One region of the Streptomyces sp. NPDC054796 genome, then DNA from elsewhere that is predicted to be linked to it. Evidence: riboswitches for the same ligand, from Rfam matches in the RefSeq annotation. Region 1 holds a riboswitch; each other region holds the start of a gene.
What was found. Region 1 has a riboswitch for cobalamin ahead of ACWGJ2_RS09300 (ribonucleoside-diphosphate reductase subunit alpha). Riboswitches for the same ligand answer to the same signal wherever they lie in the genome.
Positions count from the first base shown of each region.

Region 2: another riboswitch for cobalamin. It lies ahead of ACWGJ2_RS21250 (ABC transporter substrate-binding protein); the one in region 1 lies ahead of ACWGJ2_RS09300 (ribonucleoside-diphosphate reductase subunit alpha).
Region 3: another riboswitch for cobalamin. It lies ahead of ACWGJ2_RS28060 (cobalamin biosynthesis protein); the one in region 1 lies ahead of ACWGJ2_RS09300 (ribonucleoside-diphosphate reductase subunit alpha).

Region 1 covers NZ_JBSHAO010000008.1:78,286-85,846, reverse strand. The annotation lists gene ACWGJ2_RS09320 (carbon starvation CstA family protein) at 1-212, shown strand, start outside; gene ACWGJ2_RS09315 (YbdD/YjiX family protein) at 216-413, shown strand; gene ACWGJ2_RS09310 (DUF3311 domain-containing protein) at 564-863, shown strand; gene mctP (monocarboxylate uptake permease MctP) at 860-2,560, shown strand; cobalamin riboswitch at 2,718-2,858, shown strand; gene ACWGJ2_RS09300 (ribonucleoside-diphosphate reductase subunit alpha) at 2,995-5,523, shown strand; gene ACWGJ2_RS09295 (ribonucleotide-diphosphate reductase subunit beta) at 5,523-6,623, shown strand; gene ACWGJ2_RS09290 (hypothetical protein) at 6,684-7,238, opposite strand; gene ACWGJ2_RS09285 (D-Ala-D-Ala carboxypeptidase family metallohydrolase) at 7,280-7,561, opposite strand, start outside.
Region 2 covers NZ_JBSHAO010000025.1:29,137-36,697, reverse strand. The annotation lists gene yicI (alpha-xylosidase) at 1-634, shown strand, start outside; gene ACWGJ2_RS21260 (ABC transporter ATP-binding protein) at 699-1,475, opposite strand; gene ACWGJ2_RS21255 (FecCD family ABC transporter permease) at 1,525-2,592, opposite strand; gene ACWGJ2_RS21250 (ABC transporter substrate-binding protein) at 2,688-3,761, opposite strand; cobalamin riboswitch at 3,806-3,985, opposite strand; gene ACWGJ2_RS21245 (hypothetical protein) at 4,191-4,406, shown strand; gene ACWGJ2_RS21240 (Tm-1-like ATP-binding domain-containing protein) at 4,535-5,797, shown strand; gene ACWGJ2_RS21235 (phosphoenolpyruvate hydrolase family protein) at 5,879-6,703, shown strand; gene ACWGJ2_RS21230 (acyl-ACP desaturase) at 7,080-7,561, shown strand, end outside.
Region 3 covers NZ_JBSHAO010000040.1:28,430-35,990, forward strand. The annotation lists gene cobN (cobaltochelatase subunit CobN) at 1-67, opposite strand, end outside; gene ACWGJ2_RS28055 (cobyric acid synthase) at 64-1,701, opposite strand; gene ACWGJ2_RS28060 (cobalamin biosynthesis protein) at 1,698-2,714, opposite strand; cobalamin riboswitch at 2,859-3,080, opposite strand; gene ACWGJ2_RS28065 (hypothetical protein) at 3,224-3,439, opposite strand; gene ACWGJ2_RS28070 (anion permease) at 3,487-4,908, opposite strand; gene ACWGJ2_RS28075 (lysozyme) at 5,126-5,926, opposite strand; gene ACWGJ2_RS28080 (class II aldolase/adducin family protein) at 6,113-6,772, shown strand; gene ACWGJ2_RS28085 (alpha/beta hydrolase) at 6,900-7,561, shown strand, end outside.

The sequences.
Region 1 (7,561 bases):
TCAAGGCGATGCGGGCGCCGGGCGGGGCGACGCTGCACGAGGCGGAGTACCGCGCGTCGAAGATCGTGGCACCGGCCGGGCTGATCCCCACCAAGGAGGAGAAGGCGGAACTGGCCGCTGTGGGCGCGGACGGTGGCTCCGGCGCCGGCGACGGCGGGTCCGGTGCCGGTGGCGGGAGCGGTGCCGGTGCCCGTACGGGACGGGAGGAGTGAGCCGTGCGGACGCTGCTGCGGGGCGCGCGCTGGGTGCGCTGGTACATGCGTGAGCTGACGGACGAGAGCGCGTACGACCGCTACGTCGCCCATCTGCGCGCCCACGACCCGGCGGCCGAGGTGCCCAGCAGGCGCGACTTCGAGCGGGAGCGCACGGACGCCAGGGACGGCGACCCCCGTCAGGGCTTCCGCTGCTGCTGACCCCGCGTCACTTGCACAAGGGAACCTCCTGTCCGTATTCCGGACAGGAGGTTCCATGACGTGAACACCTGACCTAGATTTCCTGCGCATTACACATACAGGGGCCCGCAGCGGGACCCGCAGGGAATCCGAGGACAGGAGAGCCGCGTCATGTCCGCACCACCCCAGAGATCCGGGCCAGGGCCCGTCGTCACGCCGACGCGTGTCGTCGCGGGCCTCTGCCTCTTCGCCCCCTTCGTCGCGATCCTCTGGGTGGGCTCGTACGCGAGGGTCGAACCGACCCTCATCGGCATCCCGTTCTTCTACTGGTACCAGATGCTCTGGGTCCTGATCGCGTGCGCGCTGACGATCGTCGCGTACGGTCTGGTCCGCCGCGAGCAGCGCGCCCGCCGCGCCCACGCCCATGCCGCCGCCGGTGCCGAGGCGCACGAGGGCGGTGCGGAGCGATGAACGACGGTGTCAACGGCGTCGCGCTCGCCGTCTTCCTCTTCTTCTTCGCCGCCGTGACCCTCATGGGCTTCCGCGCGGCCCGCTGGCGGCGCGCCGAGAACGACCAGAGCCTGGACGAATGGGGCCTGGGCGGACGGAGCTTCGGTACCTGGGTCACCTGGTTCCTGCTGGGCGGCGACCTCTACACGGCCTACACCTTCGTGGCCGTCCCCGCCGCGATCTACGCCGCCGGGGCCTCGGGCTTCTTCGCCGTCCCGTACACGATCCTCGTCTACCCGCTGATCTTCACCTTCCTGCCCCGCCTGTGGTCCGTCTCGCACAAGCACGGCTATGTGACGACCTCGGACTTCGTGCGCGGCAGGTTCGGCTCGCGCGGGCTCTCGCTGGCGGTGGCGCTGACGGGCATCCTCGCGACGATGCCGTACATCGCGCTCCAGCTCGTCGGCATCCAGGCGGTGCTCGACGTGATGGGCGTCGGCGGCGGGGAGTCGACGCACTGGTTCATCAAGGACCTGCCGATCCTCATCGCGTTCGGCGTGCTCGCGGCCTACACCTACTCCTCCGGGCTGCGCGCTCCCGCACTGATCGCGTTCGTGAAGGACGCGCTGATCTACATCGTCATCGCCGTCGCCATCATCTACATCCCGATCAAGCTCGGCGGCTTCGACGTGATCTTCGACAAGGCGGGCGCCTACTTCGCCGAGGAGAACCCCGCCACGGGCGCCCCGCGCGGCGAGCTGGCCAGCGGACCCAACGCGCAGTGGGCCTACGGGACGCTGGCGCTGGGCTCGGCGCTGGCGCTGTTCATGTACCCGCACTCGATCACCGCGACGCTCTCCAGCCGCAGCCGCGAGGTGATCCGCCGCAACACCACCATCCTGCCGCTCTACTCGCTGATGCTGGGCTTCCTGGCGCTGCTGGGCTTCATGGCCATCGCGGCGGGGATCACCGTGGAGAACGGGCAGCTCGCGGTGCCGCAGCTGTTCGAGGAGATGTTCCCGGACTGGTTCGCCGGGGTGGCCTTCGCCGCCATCGGCATCGGCGCCCTGGTCCCGGCCGCGATCATGTCGATCGCAGCCGCGAATCTCTTCACCCGGAACATCTACAAGGACTTCCTCCGTCCGAACGCCACGGCGGCGCAGGAGACCAAGGTCTCCAAGCTGGTCTCGCTGCTGGTGAAGGTCGGCGCGCTCGTCTTCGTCCTGGGCATGGACAAGACCGTGGCCATCAACTTCCAGTTGCTGGGCGGGATCTGGATCCTCCAGACCTTCCCCGCGCTGGTCGGCGGCCTGTTCACGCGCTGGTTCCACCGCTGGGGCCTGCTGGCGGGCTGGGCCGTGGGCATGGTCTACGGCACGCTCGCCGCGTACGGCGTCGCCAGCCCGACGCAGGAGCACTTCGGCGGCAGCAACGCGACGATCCCCGGCATCGGCGAGATCGGCTACATCGGTCTGACGGCCTTCGTGCTGAACGTCCTCGTCACGGTCGTCGCGACCCTCGTGCTGCGCGCCGTGAAGGCGCCCGACGGCATCGACGAGACGAGCCCCGGCGACTACACGGCGGACGCGGGCGACCCCGGCGTCCGCGAGGAACTGCCCCCGCCCACGGGCGCGGACGACACAGGGGACGCCAACGACGCAGGCGCCACGACGGAGGGCGCCGGCTCCGGGGAGGGCGCCAGGACGGCGGCCCACTGACCCCAGGGGCGCCCCGCGATCACCTCGGCACCCCCGAACCCGCCTGGCCCGGCCGCCGGGCCCACAGCGCCCCGCTGACGCCTCCGCGTCAGCGGGGCGCTGCGCGTTCCCCCTACCGACACAAGATATGGGGGTGGGTGCGTAAGCCAGCACAACATGTATTCTCGTGCTCGCTGTCGCCGCAGGGGAATCCGGTGCGAGTCCGGAACTGTCCCGCAACGGTGTGCGATGGGCCGATCTGTGCCATGACGCGCAGCCCGCCGCGAGTCCGAGTACCTGTCGGCAGCATCGATGACGTCCGGGCCTCGTGGGTTGGGCCGGAGGACGCTGCGTGGTGTGCCGTGCCGCCCCTGCGGGCGACGGTCAGGGCTGCCCGCACGCGCCCCCGCGCACCGCCCCGCACGGCCCCAGCCGAGCGAGGGAGAGCACGTCCAGTGACGACCGCACCAGCAGCACCCGTCGAAGCGGAGTCCGACTCAGCCGGGGCAGCCGAATCAGCCGGGGCAGCCGGGGCAGCGGGACCCAACGGACCGGCCACCGCGGCCGGACCCGCCGAGTCCGCCAAGCGCTCCGCGCTGCTGCGCACCCTGACCGAGCTGACCGCCGACCTCCCCGGCACCGACCCCGGACGGGTCGCGGGCGCCGCGCTGCGCGGGGCCCAGCCGGGCGCCGACGAGGGCGAGTTGCGCTCGCTCGCCTGCGAGGCGGCTGCCGGTCTGATCGGCGAGGAGCCGGTGTACTCCCGCCTCGCGGCGCGGCTGCTGACCCTCGCGGTGCGCGAAGAGGCCGCCGGGCAGGGCGCGGTCTCCTTCTCCGCCTCGGTGGCGACGGGCCACCGCGAGGGCCTGATCGCGGACGGCACGGCCGCGTTCGTACGGGCGCACGCTGAGCGGCTGGACGCGCTCGTCGAGCGGGCCGTCGAGGACGGCGCCGACGACCGCTTCGGCTACTTCGGGCTGCGGACGGTCCACTCCCGCTATCTGCTGCGCCACCCGACATCCCGTCAGATCATCGAGACCCCGCAGCACTTCCTGCTGCGCGTGGCCTGCGGACTGGCCGAGGACGCGTCGGAGCGGGCGCTGGACGAGGTCGCGGAGCTGTACCGGCTGACCAGCTCGCTCGCCTATCTGCCCTCGTCCCCCACCCTGTTCAACTCCGGCACCCGGCACCCGCAGATGTCCTCCTGCTATCTGCTGGACTCGCCGCTGGACGAACTGGACTCGCTCTACGAGCGCTACCACCAGGTGGCGCGCCTCTCGAAGCACGCGGGCGGCATCGGCATCCCCTTCTCCCGCATCCGCTCCAGGGGCTCGCTGATCCGGGGCACCAACGGGCACTCCAACGGCATCGTCCCGTTCCTGCGCACCCTGGACTCCTCCGTCGCCGCCGTGAACCAGGGCGGACGGCGCAAGGGCGCGGCCTGCGTCTACCTGGAGACGTGGCACGCGGACCTGGAGGAGTTCCTGGAGCTGCGGGACAACACGGGCGAGGAGGCCCGCCGCACCCACAACCTCAACATCGCGCACTGGATCCCCGACGAGTTCATGCGCCGCGTCGAGGCGGACGCCGAGTGGTCGCTGCTCTCGCCCTCCGACGCGCCGGAGCTGGTGGACCTGTGGGGCGACGAGTTCGACGCCGCCTACCGCAGGGCGGAGGCCGAGGGCCGCTACGCCAAGCGCGTCCCCGCACGCCAGCTCTACGCCCGCATGATGCGCACCCTCGCGCAGACCGGCAACGGCTGGATGACCTTCAAGGACGCGTCCAACCGCACCGCCAACCAGACGGCCGAGCCGGGCCGCGTCGTCCACTCCTCGAACCTGTGCACCGAGATCCTGGAGGTCACCGACGACGGCGAGACGGCCGTCTGCAACCTCGGCTCCGTCAACCTCGCGGCCCATCTGGGGGACGTCTCCCGTGGCTGGGAGGAGGCGATGGACTGGGAGAAGCTGGACGCGACCGTCCGCACGGCCGTGACCTTCCTGGACCGGGTCGTGGACATCAACTACTACCCGACGGACCAGGCGGCCACGTCCAACTCCCGCTGGCGCCCCGTCGGCCTGGGCGTGATGGGCCTCCAGGACGTCTTCTTCCGGCTGCGGCTGCCCTTCGACTCGCCCGAGGCCACCGCGCTCTCCACCCGTATCGCCGAGCGGATCATGCTCGCCGCCTACGAGGCGTCGGCCGCGCTGGCCGAGCGGCACGGCCCGCTGCCCGCCTGGTCCGAGACCCGTACGGCGCGTGGCGTGCTGCACCCGGACCACTACGCGGACGCGGACGCCTCCGAGCGGGCCTGGCCCGAGCGCTGGGAGGCGCTGCGCGCCCGTATCGCGGAGACCGGCATGCGCAACGCGCTGCTGCTGGCCATCGCGCCGACGGCGACGATCGCCTCGATCGCCGGCGTCTACGAGTGCATCGAGCCCCAGGTCTCCAACCTCTTCAAGCGCGAGACGCTCAGCGGCGAGTTCCTCCAGGTCAACGCCTATCTGGTGGAGGAGCTGAAGCGGCAGGGCCTGTGGGACGACCGCGCCAGGGAGGCGCTGCGCGAGTCCAACGGCTCCGTCGAGGGCCTTACGTGGGTCCCCGAGGACGTGCGGAAGCTGTACCGCACGGCGTGGGAGCTGCCGCAGCGCGCGCTCATCGACATGGCGGCGGCGCGCACGCCGTACCTCGACCAGAGCCAGTCGCTGAACCTGTTCATGGCGTCGCCGACGATCGGCAAGCTCAGCTCGATGTACGCGTACGCCTGGAAGCGCGGCATCAAGACCACGTACTACCTGCGCTCGCGCCCCGCCACGCGGATCGCGCGCGCGGCGAGCAGCACGGCGGGTGCGACGGGCGCGACGGATGCGACGGCACCCGCGTCCGCGCCCGTACCCGTACCCGCCCAGCAGACCGGCGGCCTCTCAGAAGAGGCCGTCGCCTGCTCCCTGGAAAACCCCGAGTCCTGCGAGGCATGCCAGTAATGACCGCCGTACCCGAGACCACCGGAACCACCGGAACCCCCGGAATCCCCGCCACGTCCGCCGCCGCTGCCACCACGGCGTCCGGGGCCTCCGCACAGCAGAAGAACCTGCTCGACCCGGGCTTCGAGCTGACGCTGCGCCCGATGCGCTACCCGCACTTCTACGACCGCTACCGCGACGCCATCAAGAACACCTGGACCGTGGAGGAGGTCGATCTCCACTCCGACGTCGCCGACCTCGCCAAGCTCACGCCAGGCGAACAGCACATGATCAGCCGCCTGGTCGCCTTCTTCGCGACCGGCGACTCCATCGTGGCGAACAACCTCGTGCTGACCCTCTACAAGCACATCAACTCCCCGGAGGCGCGGCTGTACCTGTCGCGGCAGCTCTTCGAGGAGGCCGTGCACGTCCAGTTCTATCTGACGCTGCTGGACACCTATCTGCCCGACATGGACGAGCGGATCGAGGCGTTCGCGGCCGTCGAGAACATCCCGTCCATCCGCGAGAAGGCCCAGTTCTGCTTCCGCTGGATGGACTCGGTGGAGGAGATGGACCGGCTGGAGAGCAAGGCCGACCGGCGCCGCTTCCTGCTGAACCTGATCTGCTTCGCGGCGTGCATCGAGGGCCTGTTCTTCTACGGTGCCTTCGCCTACGTCTACTGGTTCCGCTCGCGCGGCCTGCTGCACGGCCTCGCCACCGGCACCAACTGGGTGTTCCGCGACGAGACCATGCACATGTCCTTCGCCTTCGACGTCGTGGACACCGTCCGCCAGGAGGAGCCCGAACTCTTCGACGAGGAGCTGGAGAAGCAGGTCACGGCCATGCTGGAGGAGGCGGTCGAGGCCGAGTTGCAGTTCGCCCGCGACCTGTGCGGCGACGGCCTCCCCGGCATGAACACGGAGTCCATGCGCGCCTACCTGGAGGCCGTCGCCGACCAGCGGCTCGCCCGGCTCGGCTTCCCCGTCCGCTACGGCTCCACGAACCCGTTCTCCTTCATGGAGCTTCAGAACGTCCAGGAGCTGACCAACTTCTTCGAACGGCGCGCCTCGGCCTACCAGGTCGCCGTCGAGGGCTCGGTCTCCTTCGACGACGACTTCTGACGGGCGGCCCGAGGGGCCCGAGGGGCGGGCTGCGGGGGCTGCTGGGACGCCGGGAACCGGTCAGCAGCCCCCGCAGTTGTAGTACGTCACGTCCCAGTGGTTGCCCTCGCGGTAGTAGATGTTCCCGGAGGCCGACTTCCACTTGGAGCCGCCAATGGAGGCGAAGTTCCCGGTGATGTAGTTGTCCAGGCAACTGGAGAGGCTGAAGTCGACCTTGTAGCCGTTCCAGTGGCTGTACGTGCCGCTGGCGTGGCCCGTCTCGGTGCCGCCTGTGAGGTTGATCGCGCAGCCGCTGGCACTCCTGAGCGTGATCACACCGTCGACCGTCGCGGAGTTGATCTGGTCGAAGGACGTGCAGGTGGAGTTGTTGCGGTCGGAGCAGCCGCCGCTGGACGACCAGGTGATGCCCGCAGCGCGGAACTTGCTGGTGGCCTGCGCGTGGGTGAGCTTCGCGAGCAGCCGCGCTTCGCCTGGCGCGGAGGCGGAGGTGGGCGCCGTCGTGGCCGTCGCGGCGGGTGCCGCGGTCGCCGCGGCGGCGCCCGCGACGGTGAGCGCGAGGGCCGCGCCCGCTCCGGTCAGGCCGCGCACGAGGCGTCTCTTCAGGGGGAGTTCCATGGGGGTCCTCTCACTCGGTACGGGGAAGGGGAGCCGGGCCGTCAGGAGACGCCGCAGGTGGGCGCCGACCAGTAGCGGCTGGAGCGGTGATCGACGTGCGTGTGGTCGTCGTGCCCCGGATAGCCGGGCCCGAGGATGCCGTTGAACCCGTGCGCACGGGCCTGCTTCGCGAGGGTGCACAGCGAATGCGGCCCCGAGCCCAGGTCGGCGGCGTCGCCGTAGAGGTGCCGGCTGCTGGGCGCCCCGCCCACCGCGTCGTTGCACGCCTTGGACCGGAAGCCGCTGGTGACCCTGATGGACTGGTCACCGAGCGCGTGCCGCAG
Region 2 (7,561 bases), on a different contig from region 1:
CATGCCCTACCTCTACCGCGCGGCCCAGCAGGCGGCCGAGCACGGCACCCCCGTGATGCGCCCGATGCTGCTCGACTTCCCCGAGGACCCGGCCTGCCACACGCTCGACCGCCAGTACATGCTGGGCGACGACCTCCTCGTCGCCCCCGTGTTCACCGAGGACGGCACCGTCGACTACTACCTGCCGCACGGCACCTGGACCCACCTGCTGACGGGCGAACGTCTCCAGGGGCCCGGCTGGCGCAGCGAACGCCACGGCTTCGACAGCCTCCCCCTGCTGGCACGCCCCGGCTCGGTGATCCCCTTCGCGGCGGACGACGAGACCGCCGTGAGCGACTGGGCGGACGGGGTGACTTTGCGCGTGCACCCCCGCGAGGACGGCGCGACGACGGTCACACATGTCCCGTCACCCGACGGTTCGCCCGGCGCCGTCTTCCGCACCCGCCAGGACGCGGACGGACACGTCACGGTCGAGTCCGAGGGCGCCCCCGACGGCTGGCGGGTGCTGCTGGCGGGGGTACGGACCGTCGACGGCACGGAGGGCACCGTCGGCGCGCCCGAGAGCACACCTCTCGGGGTGCTGCTGACAGCGGCGGCGGGCGCGGAGAGGGTGACGGTGGTGCCGGTGGAGTGACTCGGCGGCGGGGCGGCGGTGCGGGCGGCCACCCCGCACGGTGCGGGCCACCTGGTGGCGGGTCCTACGTCCGCGCACTCAGCGGCAGGAACCGCACCGAGGGCCGCCCCTGCCCCGCGTCGGCCGTGACCACCGCGCGCACCCCGTACACGTCGGCGATCAGCTCCTCCGTCAGCACCTGCGACGGTGTGCCCGCCGCGACGACGTGGCCGCGCCGCAGCACCACCAGGTGGTCGCAGTACATCGCGGCCAGGTTCAGATCGTGCAGGGCGATGACACTCGTCACCGGGGTACGCACCACCAGCTCCAGCAGCTCCAACTGGTGCTGGATGTCGAGGTGGTTGGTGGGCTCGTCCAGGAGCAGTTCGCCCGGCTCCTGGGCGAGCGCGCGGGCTATCTGGACGCGCTGGCGCTCCCCGCCGGACAGCGTGTGCCAGGACTGGCCGAGCTTGTCCTCCAGCCGGGTGTGCTCCACCGCCGAGCGCACCGCCGCCTCGTCCGCCGCCGTCGAGCCCGACCAGGGCCCGCGGTGCGGGATGCGGCCGAGGCGGACGACGTCGCCGACGGTCAGGTCCACCCCCGTCTCGGCGTGCTGCTCCACGACGGCCACCCGGCGGGCGACGTCCTTGCGGCTCAGCCGCGGCAGCGGCACGTCGTCCAGGGTGATCACCCCGGCCGAGGCGGCCCGTATTCCGGCCAGCAGCCGCAGCAGCGTCGACTTGCCCGAACCGTTGGGCCCCAGCAGCCCCACCGTCTCGCCGGGGCGCGGCGACAGGCTGACCCCTTCGAGGATCAGCTTGCCGTCGGCACGCCAGGCCACATCACGCGCGCGCAGACTCATCCCCGTCCCCCTCCGGTCTCCCGTGCCCCGTGTTCCGTCGCGCCCGCCGTCACCGGGACCTCCTCGTGCGGTGCAGGATCACGACGAACGCGGGCACCCCGATCAGCGAGGTCGCCACGCCGACGGGAAGTTCCTGCGGGTCCAGCACGGTCCGCGCCAGCGTGTCCACCCAGACCAGGAACACCGCGCCCACCAGCGCCGTGGTGGGCAGCAGCCGCCGGTGCCCCGGACCCGTCAGCACGCGTGCGGCGTGCGGCAGGACGAGCCCGACGAAGCCGATCGCGCCCGCCGCGCTGACCAGCACCGCCGTCAACAGTGCCGTCACCAGCAGCAGAAGCATCCGCACCCGCTGGACCGCCACGCCCAGGGCCGCCGCCGCCTCCTGCCCGAAGGCGAACGCGTCCAGCGTGTTGGCCCGCGTCAGACACACGGCGAGCACCAGCACCAGCGCACCCGCGCACAGGGCCACGTCCGTCCAGCCGGCGCTGCTCAGCGACCCCAGCAGCCAGAACAGCACCCCGCGTGTCTGCTCCGCGTCGGCGGAGGTGAAGACGATGAACGAGGTGAGCGCAGAGAAGAGCTGCATGGCGGCGATGCCCGACAGCAGCACTCGGTCCGTCGTCCCGCCCGAGGTGTAGGCGAGCAGCAGCACGAGCCCGAAGGAGACGACCGCGCCCACGAAGGCGCCCGCCGAGAGGGACACGGCCCCGCCGCCGACGCCCAGCACCGCCACGGCCACCGCGCCGGTCGAGGCGCCCGAGGACACACCGAGGACGAACGGGTCGGCCAGCGGGTTGCGCAGCAGCGACTGGAGCACGGCGCCGCACACCCCCAGGCCCGCACCGCACACCGCGGCGAGCAGGGTGCGCGGCAGCCGCAGCTCCCACACGATGCCCTCGCGGATCGGCGTCAGACCGGCCTCGGCGCCACCGAGGCGCTCGGCCACCACCCGCCACACATCGCCGACGCCCAGTGCCGCGGGCCCGATGGTGATGGCCACCGCGACGGACAGTGCGAGGAGCAGCACACCCGCGGCCCACAGCACCGCCGCGCCGGTCCCGGTGCGCGCGGCCCGTACGCTCCACGATCGCGCGGCACGTAGGCGCGCGGCGAGCATCGGCCCGTCGGCGGCGCCGTCCCGTGCGGGTGCGTCGTCCTGTGTGGCCGGTGCGGGCGCGGCCGGCGTGGTGGGTGTGCGTTCGCGCGGCGTACTCAACCGGCGAGCCCGAACGTCCGCAGGCCCTTCGCGACCTTCTCGATGCCCTCGACGGTGCGGATCGACGGATTCATCGCGGCGCCGCTCAGCAGCACATACCGCTTCTTCTCCACGGCCTTCATATGGCGGGTGACCGGGTTGGACTCCAGCCACTTGATCTTCGCGGCGGCGGTCTCGGCCGTCTCGCTCTTACGGCTCAGATCGCCGAGGACGATCACGTCGGGATCGCGGTCCGCGACCCGCTCCCAGTTGATCTGCGGCCACTCGTCGTGTGTGTCGTCGAAGACGTTCGTAGCGCCGACGGCACGCGTGATGATGCCCGGCGCACCGCAGCACCCGGCCAGATACGGCGACTCGGAGTTGGCGAACCAGTACATCAGCCGGGTGTCCGACGCTTCGACGTCCTCCGTCGCCTTCGCGGTGCGTGCCTTCAGCTCGGCGACGAGCTTCTCGCCGCGCTTCTCCACGCCGAACACCTCGGCCAGGTCCCTGACCTCGCCGTAGACGTCGTCCATGCGCAGCGGCTCCGCGCGCTCGCCGTCGCCGCTCCCGCCGTTGTCCTTGGCGCAGTCGGTGGGAGAGAGGTACGTCGGCACGCCCAGCTTCTCGAAGTCCCCGCGCGGGGCCACCCCGCCCTTGCCGAGCGCCGACTCGAAGGACGCCGCCACGAAGTCCGGCTCCTCGTCCAGCACGCGTTCGAAGGAGGGCGCGTTGTCCGCGAGACGTTCGACCTTGGCGTTCTCCTCGCCCAGGCCCTTGGCGACGGGGTCGGTCCAGGTGGCGGTGCCCGCCATGCGGTCGGCGAGGCCGAGGGAGAGCAGGATCTCCGTCGTGCCCTGGTTCAGCGAGACGGCCCGCCTGGGCGGGGAGTCGACGGTGACCTTCTCGCCGCAGTTCTCCAGCGTGCGCGGATAGCCCCCGGACGCCGTGGACTTCCCGGAGCCCTCACCCCCGCCCCCGGAGCCCGAGCCGGAGCCCTTTGTGCCGCAGGCCGCCGTCAGCGCCATCAGCGAGGTGAGGAGTACGGCCGCGATGCGGGTACGGCGTGAGGTCGCCACCACAGTTCCCATCCGTCAGAGGCCCAGTCGCGAGGCCCGGCGTCCTTCCGCCCCGGTGCCGGGGCGGACCGCCAGCAGGTCTTCGGACTCGGGACTCCCACGGGCCGAGCGCCTTCCCGGACTCCTCCAGTGGCCTCTGCTCGCCCGCCCTGTCCCTCACCGCTGCGCGTCAGTTCCGGGTTCGCACCGGATTCCCTGACCCCATCAGGGGTTCGACTGGCGTCGGCAAGCTATCACACGGACCTGGGCGGTTCGCCCGGCGGCCGATGCGCTGAGCTGCGAGGACGGGGCGCGGAGAGGTGGTGTGCCGGGCCGTCAGGACATCAAGGGCGGTTGACGCCTTACACGTCGGGTAGAAGCGCCACCGAGTCCCAAGGGCCAGCCGCGGCACACGCGGCTCACCGAGCAGAGGGCCGAGAGGACAGAGCAGAGGGAGGCACCATGCGCACCCGTACCCGCCGCACGCCGACCACCGCAGCCCTGCGCAGAGTCGCCCTGCGCGCCGTCAGAAGGATCGCGCACCCCGCGCGCGCCCGCTCCGGCACGGGCCACCCGCACCGCGACCTGAACCGTCCGCGCCCCGGTGCCCACACCCTGCGCCCGTACCAGGTGACACCCCACGACGCGCTCCAGCGCCGGGGCCCCACCACACTCTGAGGGGCCGCTGAGAGGCCGTTGAGGGGCCGTTCCCGCGCGCCCCGCCCGTCCGCGTCCGTCCCCCGGTCTTTACCTGCCACCGTCGCACCACCCAGGATCGGATCATCGTCGAGCGAAGGAGCGCCGGGATGGCGACGGTGGTACTGGTCGGGACCCTGGACACCAAGGGCGCGGAGTACGCCTGGCTGAGCGCGCGGTTACGGGAGCTGGGCTGCGAGGTGGTACTCGTCGACGCCGGGGTGCGACGTGTCCCGCCGGGCGCACCGGCCGCCGACGTGTCGGGCGAGGCCGTCGCACGCGCCGCCGGCCACGGCCTGGAGCGACTGCGCGCGACGGGCGACCGCAACACGGCGGTGACGGCCATGGCGGAGGGCGCCGAGCACGTCGTGCGGGACCTGTACGAGGCGGGCCGCCTGCACGCACTGCTGGCGGTCGGCGGCAGCGGCGGCTCGTTCATCGCGGCCCGCGCGATGCGCGCGCTCCCCATCGGGGTGCCCAAGCTGCTGGTGAGCACCATGGCGGGCGGGGACGTGGGCCCGTACGTGGGCAGCGGCGATGTCACGCTGATGCACAGCGTGGTGGACATCGCCGGGATCAACTCCGTCTCGCGGCTCGTACTCGGCAACGCGGCAGCCGCCGCGGCCGGTATGGCCGCGCACCGGGCACGCGCCGTGGCGGAGCCCGGGCCGCGGGGGCGCAAGGTCATCGGCGCGACGATGTTCGGTGTCACCACGCCCGCGGTGGACGCGGCACGGGCGCGCCTGGAGGAACTGGGCTACGAGGTGCTGGTCTTCCACGCCACGGGCGTGGGCGGCCGGGCCCTGGAGAGGCTCGCCGCCGACGGCCAGCTGGACGGTGTGCTGGATCTGACGACGACCGAGCTGGCCGACGACCTCGTCGGCGGTGTGCTCAGCGCGGGCCCCGACCGGCTCACGGCGGCGGGCGCCGCTGCGCTCCCGCAGGTCGTCGCGCCGGGCGCCCTGGACATGGTCAACTTCGGCCCCGAGGCCACCGTCCCCGAGCGTTTCGCCGCGCGGCGCCTGCTCGTCCACAACCCCACCGTCACCCTCATGCGGACCAGCGCCGAGGAGATGGCGGCCCTCGGCACGGCACTGGGCACGAAGCTCGCCGCGGCGAAGGGGCCCGTCTCCGTCTTCTGGCCGCTGCGCGGGGTGTCGGCGGTGGACGCGCCGGACGGACCGTTCGAGGACCGGACGGCGGACGGCGCGTGTCTCGACGCACTGCGCGCGGCGGTGGAGGACACCGCTGTCCGCCTGCACGTCGTGGACGCACACCTCAACGACACCGTCTTCGCGACGGCCGCTGCCGACCACCTGCACGAGCTGATCGTGCGACGCGACCACGTTCCGGCGGGCACCCCCGCCGTCTGACGGGTGGTCATGCCCACCGGCACGGCCGCCAGCACGGCCACCACCACTGCCACCGCCACCGAGCGAACGGAGAGACGAGAGATGGACCGTACCGAGGCCCTCGCACGCCTGCGTGCCCAGGCGGACGCCGGACGGCCGGTGATCGGCGCGGGAGCGGGCACGGGCCTGTCCGCCAAGTGCGCCGAGGCGGGCGGCGCCGACCTGCTCATCATCTACAACTCGGGCCGCTACCGCATGGCGGGCCGCGGCTCGCTCGCCGGGCTCCTGCCCTACGGGGACGCCAACGCCATCGTCGTGGACATGGCCGGTGAGGTGCTGCCCGTCGTACGGGACACACCGGTGCTCGCGGGCGTGTGCGGCTCCGACCCCTTCCGCGTCATGGGGCACTTCCTCGACCAGCTCAAGGCCATGGGCTTCACCGGGGTGCAGAACTTCCCCACGGTCGGGCTCTACGACGGCGTCTTCCGGGCCAACCTGGAGGAGACCGGTATGGGCTTCGGTCTGGAGATCGACATGATCCGGCAGGCACACGAACGCGACCTCCTCACCGCGCCGTACGCCTTCGACCCCGACCAGGCCGCCGAGCTGGCCGGGGCGGGTGCCGACGTCCTGGTGCCCCACGTCGGGCTCACCACCAAGGGCTCCATCGGCGCGGCCACCTCCATGACGCTCGATCAGGCGGCCCGCGCCGTACAGGAGATGCACGACGCGGCGAAGCGGGTCTCCCCGGACATCCTCGTCCTGTGCCACGGTGGCCCGATCGCCGAGCCCGAGGACGCCCGCTACGTCCTGGAGCACACCTCGGGCGTCGTGGGCTTCTTCGGCGCCTCGTCGATGGAACGGCTCCCCACCGAACGCGCCATCACGGAGCAGGCCCGCGCCTTCAAGTCGCTGCCCCTGGACTGATGAAGGCGCCGGTTTTGGTGCGCGCATTTCCCGTTCTCGGTCGCTCATCCCAATTTACGGGGATGGTGTGCGTTGAATTTCGTGAAAGGCGGTTGCGGTGTTCTGCGGAGCCTGTGGACCGACTGGTTCCGTACGTTGTGCTGCTCTGCCTCCGAATTCCCGCTGCTGGTGCGGATTCCGCGCGGAAAAATATGATGATGGGCACCGGTGCAGGTAGGTGGACCACGCTGTGACGTGATGCGGAGCGCGTGGCGTGTAGCCGGTGGAACTCCCGTGGGGGCGGGGTGCTTTATCGCTCCGGAAATTTGTTGTGGTGTCAGCCGATAGGAGTAAGCGGCCCTTTCCCTTTTCCTGGGCGGCATTTAGCGTGGCGTTCATGACGGAGAAGAGCCAGGCAACGGAAAAGGGCAATCGTTCGGCTGAGCATCTGCTCGCCGAATTGGAACCCGCGGTGGTGCGGCAGTTGGAGCGCCATCTGGAGACGGCACGTGAATGGTTTCCCCACGAGTACGTTCCGTGGAGCGAGGGGGAGAACTTCGACGGGCCCCTGGGCGGACGGCCCTGGGAGCCCAAGCAGAGCCGCCTGGCGCCCGCCGTCCGTACGGCACTGATCGTCAACCTCCTCACCGAGGACAACCTCCCCATCTATCACCACCGGGCAGGGGCCAACATCGGCCGTGAAGGCGCCTGGGGGGAGTGGCTGCACCGCTGGACGGCGGAGGAGGACCGGCACGCGACGGCGATCCGCGGCTTTCTCCACACGACGCGCGCGGTGGACCCCGTCGCCCTGGAACGCACGCGCATGCAGCACATGAGCGCCGAGTGGGACCCCGGAACCCCCTCCGGGCTGCACGCCAT
Region 3 (7,561 bases), on a different contig from region 1:
CCACAGCGCCCTCGGTGTCCTCGGTTTCCTCGGTGCCCTTGGCGTCCTTGGCGTCCGCAGTGCTCATGCGCGTACTCCCGCGTCTCCAGCGTCGGGCGCTCCCGGGGCGATGAACGGCAGGCCCTTGGGCGGGCCCGACTCGATCAGCCGCAGCAGCGCGTCCGTATCGGCGTGTTCCTCGATCAGATCGCCGAGGCGATCCAACTGCTCCTCGCGCAGCGCGGCGAAGCTTGTGTCCGGTGCGGGGACGAAGCCGTCGCGGCCCGCCTCCTCCGCGACCCGGCGCAGCAGCGCACGCCGGAAACCGTCGCTCTCCAGCGATCCGTGCCAGTGCGTCCCCCCGACGGCGCCCACCCGGCACCCGTCCAGGCTGTTGCCCAGGGGGTCCGAGAAGAATGCGTCCCCGCCCAGCACCTCGGCCACACCGTGATGGATCTCGTATCCCTCGACGTGCTCGCCCAGCGCCGTGCCGCTCGGCCGCGCGAGGGTCTTCTCCGCAGCGAACCGCACCCGCAGGGGCAGCAGCCCCAGCCCCTCGACGGTCCCGGCCCGCGACTCGACCTCGTCCTCGATGCGCTCGCCCAGCAACTGGTAGCCGCCGCAGATGCCCAGCACGGGGCGCCCCTCGGCGGCGCGCCGCACCAGCGCTTCCGCCAGGCCGCGCTCCCGCAGCCACTCCAGCGCGCGCACGGTGCCGCGGGTGCCGGGCACGACGACGAGATCGGCGTCGGCCAGCTCCTCCGGTCTGTCGGTGAAGCGGACGACGACGCCGGGCTCGGCGGCCAGCGCGTCCACGTCGGTGAAGTTCGACATCAGCGGCACGGGCAGCACCGCGACCCGCAGCACGTCGGTGCCGTGCGGGGGCGCGACGGTGGACTCGCGCACGGTGCCGCGCAGCGACACGCGCAGCCCGTCCTCCTCGTCGATGCCCAGACCGTGCCGGAAGGGCAGCACCCCGAAGGACCGCCGCCCCGTGATGCGGCGCAGCATGTCGAGACCGGGCTCCAGCAGGGACACGTCGCCGCGGAACTTGTTGACGAGGTAGCCCGCGAGGAGTTCCTGGTCCTCGGGGGCCAGCAGCGCCGTCGTGCCGAAGAAGGACGCGAAGACGCCGCCCCGGTCGATGTCGCCGACGACCACGACGGGCAGCCGTCCGGCGCGGGCGAGGCCCATGTTGACGATGTCGCTGCGCCGCAGGTTGATCTCGGCGGGGCTGCCCGCGCCCTCGCAGATGACGGCGTCGTGGGTGCGGCGCAGCTCGTCGAGGCAGTCGGTGACCGTGGCCAGCAGCTTCTCCTGGCGGCCCTCGTGGTAGCCGCGTGCGCTGAGTTCGCCCACGGGCCTGCCCAGCAGCACGACCTGGCTGGTGCGGTCGCCGCCCGGCTTCAGCAGTACGGGGTTCATCAGCGCGCTGGGCTCCACCCTGGCCGCCGCGGCCTGCATGGCCTGGGCGCGGCCGATCTCGGCGCCCTCGCGGGTGACGAAGGAGTTCAGCGACATGTTCTGGGCCTTGAACGGGGCGACCTTCACGCCCTTGCGGGCCAGCCAGCGGCAGATGCCCGCGGTGACGACGCTCTTGCCCGCGTCGGAGGTCGTGCCCGCGACGAGGAGGCCGCCGCCCCTGGTGGTCGGGCGCGGTCCGGCGTTGCCGCCGTTGCCGTTTCTGCCGTTGCCGTTGCCGCTGTCGGCCGTGCCGCTCATGAGGTCCCCTTCCGTGGCCCGCGCACGCGGGAGTACCGGGAATGCGCAGCCCCGGCGGCGAGCCGCCCCGCCGCGGTCACCGCGAGCGCGAGCACGCCGACGCGACGCGACAGCCGCGCCGCGCGCGCGATGTCACCGGTCTCCACGGCGCGTCCGGGCGAGTTGAGTACGGGCCTGTGCTCGGTCCGCCCGCCGTAGGAGAGCGTTCCGCCCAGCCGCACGCCCAGCGCACCGGCGAACGCGGCCTCCACGGGGCCCGCGTTGGGGCTCGGGTGGCGGTGCGCGTCCGTACGCCAGGCGCGCAGCGCGCCGCGCGGGTCCGGGCCCGCGAGCGCTGCGAGGACGGCGGTGAGCCGGGCACCGGGCCAGCCCGCGACATCGTCGAGCCGGGCCGAAGCCCAGCCGAAGCGCAGATGGCGGGGGGAGCGGTGGCCGACCATCGCGTCGAGCGTGTTGACGGCGCGGAAGCCCGCCATCCCGGGCACTCCGGCCAGCGCGCCCCACACGAGGGCGCCGACGACCGCGTCCGAGGTGTTCTCGGCGACGGACTCGACCACGGCGCGCGCGATCCCGTCGGCGTCCAGCGCCTGGGGGTCGCGTCCGCACAGATGGGGCAGCCGCCGCCGCGCCGCCGCCAGATCGCCCGCCTCCAGTGCGGCGCCGACGGCGCGTGCCTCGCGGACCAGCCCGGCGCCGCCGAGCACGGTCCAGGTGACGCCCGCGGTGAGGGCGACGCTCGCGGGGCCGTGGGCCACGGTGTCAGCGCTGTTCGTACGGCGGTCCGCCGCACGCGCGGCGCGCGTCAGCGCCGTCGCAGCGGCGACGGCGCCCGCGACGCACAGGGCCGTGTAGGCGGCGCCGCTGTCGCGCCGGTCGCGCCACAGGCGGCGCTCGGCCGCACCGGCGGCGCGCCCGAAGGCGGCCACGGGGTGGCCGCGCCGGGGGTCACCGAGCAGCAGGTCGCCGAGGAATCCGAGGGCTGCGCCACAGGCGTGGGCGCGTGGGGCCCGCATCCGTCAGCGCGCCGTCATGCCTCGTAGGGCCGGTGCCGTGGTGGGCACCGGGCGTGCCGTGCCCACGTCAGGGCGTGCGGCCAGGAGTTGGTTGGCGGTGAAGCCGGGCATGGCGGTGTCCTCACTCAGGGTCCTCGCCCTGGCTCGACGTGACCGGCGGTGAGAGTCTCCTGGCTCCCGGATCGGCGCTCAGGGGGTGTCGTACGGACCCCCTCCCCGGCCTTCCAGCCCGCATGTGCGCGTGGGCCGTGACCTTCTGGTTGGGGAGCGCTCCCCGGTGACAGTGGCGGGACCGCGCCGGATTCGCACCGGCTTCCTCTCCTGCCGCCGTTGGGCAACGGGAAGTCCACCACGGTTCACGAGAGGGCGTCAACTCGCCCTGACCTGCGACGGGAGAGTGTGAGGAGACACACGGGCGCACATGGACGAGGGGTACGAGCAACCGCTCGTACCCCTCGTCAGGATGCCGTCGTGTGCGGACGGACGGACGCTGTCGTCCGCTGTCGTCGCTAGGCGGCGATGAGGTAGATGCCGAACGCCACGGCCGCCGCGCACAGCGCGAAGCAGGCGTAGGCACCGGTGCGGGCGAGCGCCGGGGCGCCGGTGCCGTCCGCCTTGCGGGCCGAGGAGCCGACGATGCCGAGCGTGAACACGCCCACCAGGCCGACCGTCGCCACGAGGCTGACGCCGAAGACCTGGCCGAGAGCGGCCCAGTCGATGTTCATAGCGGTCTTCCTTCTGACTTCCTGGACGGGGTGGGGTGCCGGGGCCTCTAGGAGGGGACGCCGGACCGGGGACGTGCGGTGCCCGCGCGCGGGCGAGGCTCCGGAAGCGTGGGCTCCGCTCCTGCGAACGGCACATGCTCGGGCCGGGGCTCGGAGGCGGTCTCGTCGGTCTCGTCGGACGAGGTCCCGTCGGCCGTGTCCGCGCCCAGGGCCGCTGCCGCCGCCTCGGAGGTGACGGGCGTGCCGGGGGCCGGAGGCGGTGCGACGGAGCGCATGGCCGCGGTGACGACACCGGCGGGCTCGTCCGCGCCGCCGAGAACGCCGGGAACACCGGAGCCGTCGGCCGGTGCGGGGGTCGCGCCGTCGTGGACGTCGTTCACGTTGGTGTGGTCCACCGGCTGGCGCCGCGAGAGCGCCCAGATGGTGAGGCAGATCGCCAGCGCGAGGACCGCGACCGTGGCCACGCCCCAGTCGCCCTGGTCGGCCAGCAGGGCCGAACCCGCGGCGACGAGACCGGCCGCGGGGAGGGTCAGTGCCCAGCCCGTGACCATCCGGCCCGCCGTCGACCAGCGCACGACGCCGCCCTTGCGGCCGAGCCCGGAGCCCATGACGGCGCCGGAGCAGACGTGGGTGGTCGAGAGGGAGAAGCCGATGTGCGAGGAGGCCAGGATGGTGGCCGCCGCGCTGGTCTGGGCCGCGAAGCCCTGCGGGGGCTGGATGTCGGTGATGCCCTTGCCCATGGTGCGGATGATCCGCCAGCCGCCGAGGTACGTACCGGCCGCTATGGCGATGCCGGCGGCGGCGATGACCCACACCGGCGGGTCGGCGCTCGGCGCGAGGGCGCCGCCGGTGATCAGCGCGAGCGTGATCACACCCATGGTCTTCTGCGCGTCGTTGGTGCCGTGCGCGAGGGAGACGAGCGCGGCCGAGGTGATCTGGCCCGCGCGGTAGCCCTTGGCGGTCTGGCCCTCGTCGGCGTGCCGGGCGAGCCGGTACGTCAGCCGCGTCGCGACGAGCGCTGCGATGCCCGCGACGAGCGGCGCCGCGAGTGCCGGGATGAGGACCTTCATCACGACGACGTCGGCGTTGACGGCCCCGAGGCCGACGGAGGCGACGGTGGCGCCGATGAGGCCGCCCATCAGGGCGTGGGAGGAGCTGGAGGGGAGGCCCGCCAGCCAGGTCAGCAGGTTCCAGATGATGGCGCCGACGAGACCCGCGAAGATCACTTCGGGCCGGATACCGGAGCCTTCGTCAATGATTCCCGACGAGATGGTCTTGGCCACCTCGACCGAGAGGAACGCGCCGACGAGGTTGAGGGCCGCCGACATCGCCACCGCGGTCTTGGGCTTGAGAGCCCCCGTGGAAATGGTGGTGGCCATGGCGTTGGCCGTGTCGTGGAAGCCGTTCGTAAAGTCGAACACCAAGGCCGTGACGATCACGATCCCGATGAGAAGCGTGATGTGTTCCATTCACCCAGGCCACAATCAGTTCGAAGGTTGATGACTCGGTGAACGTAAGAAGCACGGGTGAACGGAAGGTGAACTGCGGCAGGCGTCGGAGTGTCACTACCTGACGCCTGTTGTGAGCGGCGCTTCCGGGGCGCTTGCGCGCGCCCTCCCGTGTGTTCTGAGATCACCGCCGGGGCCCCGGTGGCCCCTTGGGGAAACTTAGGGGAAGGGGCGCTGGTCAGCCGCGCGCGTAGCGTCTGAGCTGGGCCATCGAACCGTTGAAGAGATTCTGGTCACCCGGCAGCTTGCCCTTGTTCGCGTACTGCCAGATGGTACGCGTACCCCATCCGGCCGGGAGCGGCCCCGCGCTCCTGCTCCAGTCCGCCAGCCACAGCGGATGCCGGGCCGCGAACGCGCGGCTGTTGCCCGTGCAGCTCTTCCACCAGCGGGTGGAGGTGTAGATGGCCGGATAGCGGCCCGTGCGCCGCCGTGTCTCCTCGCTGAACGCGCGGATCCACGCGCGCATCCGCGCCTTGCTCAGGCCGTGGCACCTGCTCCCGTACGCCGCCTCCAGGTCCACGGCGGGGGGCAGTGTCCAGCCGTCGCGCTTCCACGTGCCGCCGTTGGCCGTGAAATAGGCCGCCTGGCGCTTGCCCGAGGACTTGTCGGCGCGTGCGAAGTGGTACGTGCCGTGCAGGATGCCCGCCTTGCGCGCGCCGCGGAACTGCCGCGCGAAGTAGGGGTTCTTGTAGTGGGTGCCCTCGGTGGCCTTGACGTATACGAACCGCGCGCCGTTCGCCTTCGCGCGCACCCAGTTCACGGTGCCCTGGTGCGAGGAGACGTCGTGCCCCTTGGGCTTGGCCGAGGCTCCGGCGGGCCCCGGTGCGGCGAGCGCGCCGCCCGCGAGCGCGAGGGCGACGGCGGCCACGGCCAGCGACCGCGCCGTCCCGGTGGCGCGGGGGCCCTGCGGGAGCGGGTGGGGGAGGGAGAGGGGGAGGGGGAGCGGGGACCGTCGCGGAAGGCGGCGGGATGGGGCCATTTCTCTCCTCTGGTGCGGAAGCAAACCGAAGTGCACCGAAGCGGGTGCGGAAGGCGCCCGAGATTAGGGGATGTGGTGGAGAAGATAGGCGTTCTCCGGCCAAAGCCATGAAGTATCCCCATAACCCATACGTGTGATGAGGCGTTCAGCGGTCCGCGCTACAGTGCCCCGCCGGAGGTGCGGCATATGCAGAACGCCTGGCAGCAGCTGGTGGAAACGGCCCGTCGGACGGTTGAGGACGGTCTTGTCGTGGGCACGTCGGGCAATGTCTCGGTGCGTGTCGGCGACACGGTGCTGGTGACCCCGACCGGAGTCCCGTACGACCGTCTCGGTGCCGACGAGCTGTGCGCCGTCGACCTGGAGGGACGGGTCACGGCCGGGGACATGCGGCCCACGAGCGAGCTGCCGATGCACCTCGCCGTCTACCGGCACACGGACGCGCGGGCCGTCGTGCACACCCACGCCGTGCACGCCACCGCCGTCTCCACGCTCGTCGACGAGCTGCCCGCGATCCACTACATGACGGCGGCCCTCGGCGGCCCGGTGCGCGTCGCCCCGTACGCCACCTACGGCAGCGACGAACTGGCCGCGCACATGGTGGAGGCGCTGAAGGACCGCAGCGGCTGCCTGCTCCAGAACCACGGCACGGTCGTGTACGGCGACAGCCTGGAGCAGGCGTACGACCGCACCGCGCAGTTGGAGTGGATGTGCCGCGTCTGGCTCACGGCCTCCTCCCTGCCGGGGCGCGAGCCCAGCCTGATCCCCCGGGACGAGCTGGACCGCGTGGCGCGCAAGCTCAGCGGCTACGGGCAGCGGCGTGCCGAGGGCGCCGAGCCCACGGCCTGATGGGCCACGGCCTGACGGGCCCGGCCCGCGCGGCTCGCCCGGCCCGGGGGCCCGCCGGACCGGGCCCGGTCACCCGGCCGACGCGGCCCACTGGCCCCCGGCCGCCGTTCGCACGACACTGGGCGGAATGCGCCTGCGTACGTCAGCGGCCCTCGCCGCCACCTCCGCACTGGGTGCCGGTGCCGCCGCCATGGCGGCGGGCCGGTACGCGGCGGGGGCTGCCCTCCGACCGGCCCGGCCCAAGGCGGGCAGGGCCGCGCTGCCCGCGGGGTTCGAGCGCCCGGCGCTCACCGTGCACTCCAGCGGCCCCGACCACGTCGCGCTGACCCGCTCGCTGGCCGCCCGGCTGCCCGGCACCTACGGGCTCGCCGGGCGCGGCAGCCACGCTGTCGTCGGCCCCGTGCTGGAGGCGGAGTCCACGGACTCCGGCGCCGACACGGTGGTACGGCGCCTGGAGCGGATCCAGAGCGGCAGCCTGAACCCCGGCGACCGCGTCTGGCTCACCCCCCAGCTCCACACGGGCAACCCGCGCGACGCGCTCGGCCTGCACTGCGCCGACGTGGAGGTCCCCGGCGAACTCGGCATGCTGCCCGCCTGGTTCGTGCCCGGCGAGCGCGACACCTGGGTCATCGCCGTGCACGGCCTCGGCGCGACCCGCGAGCAGCCCCTGAACGTGGTACCGGCACTGGCACGGCTGCGCCTGCCGGTGCTCGTCCTCGCCTACCGGGGCGATCCGGGCGCGCCCAGCCCGTCCGACGGTTTCGGACACCTCGGCGACGCCGAATGGCG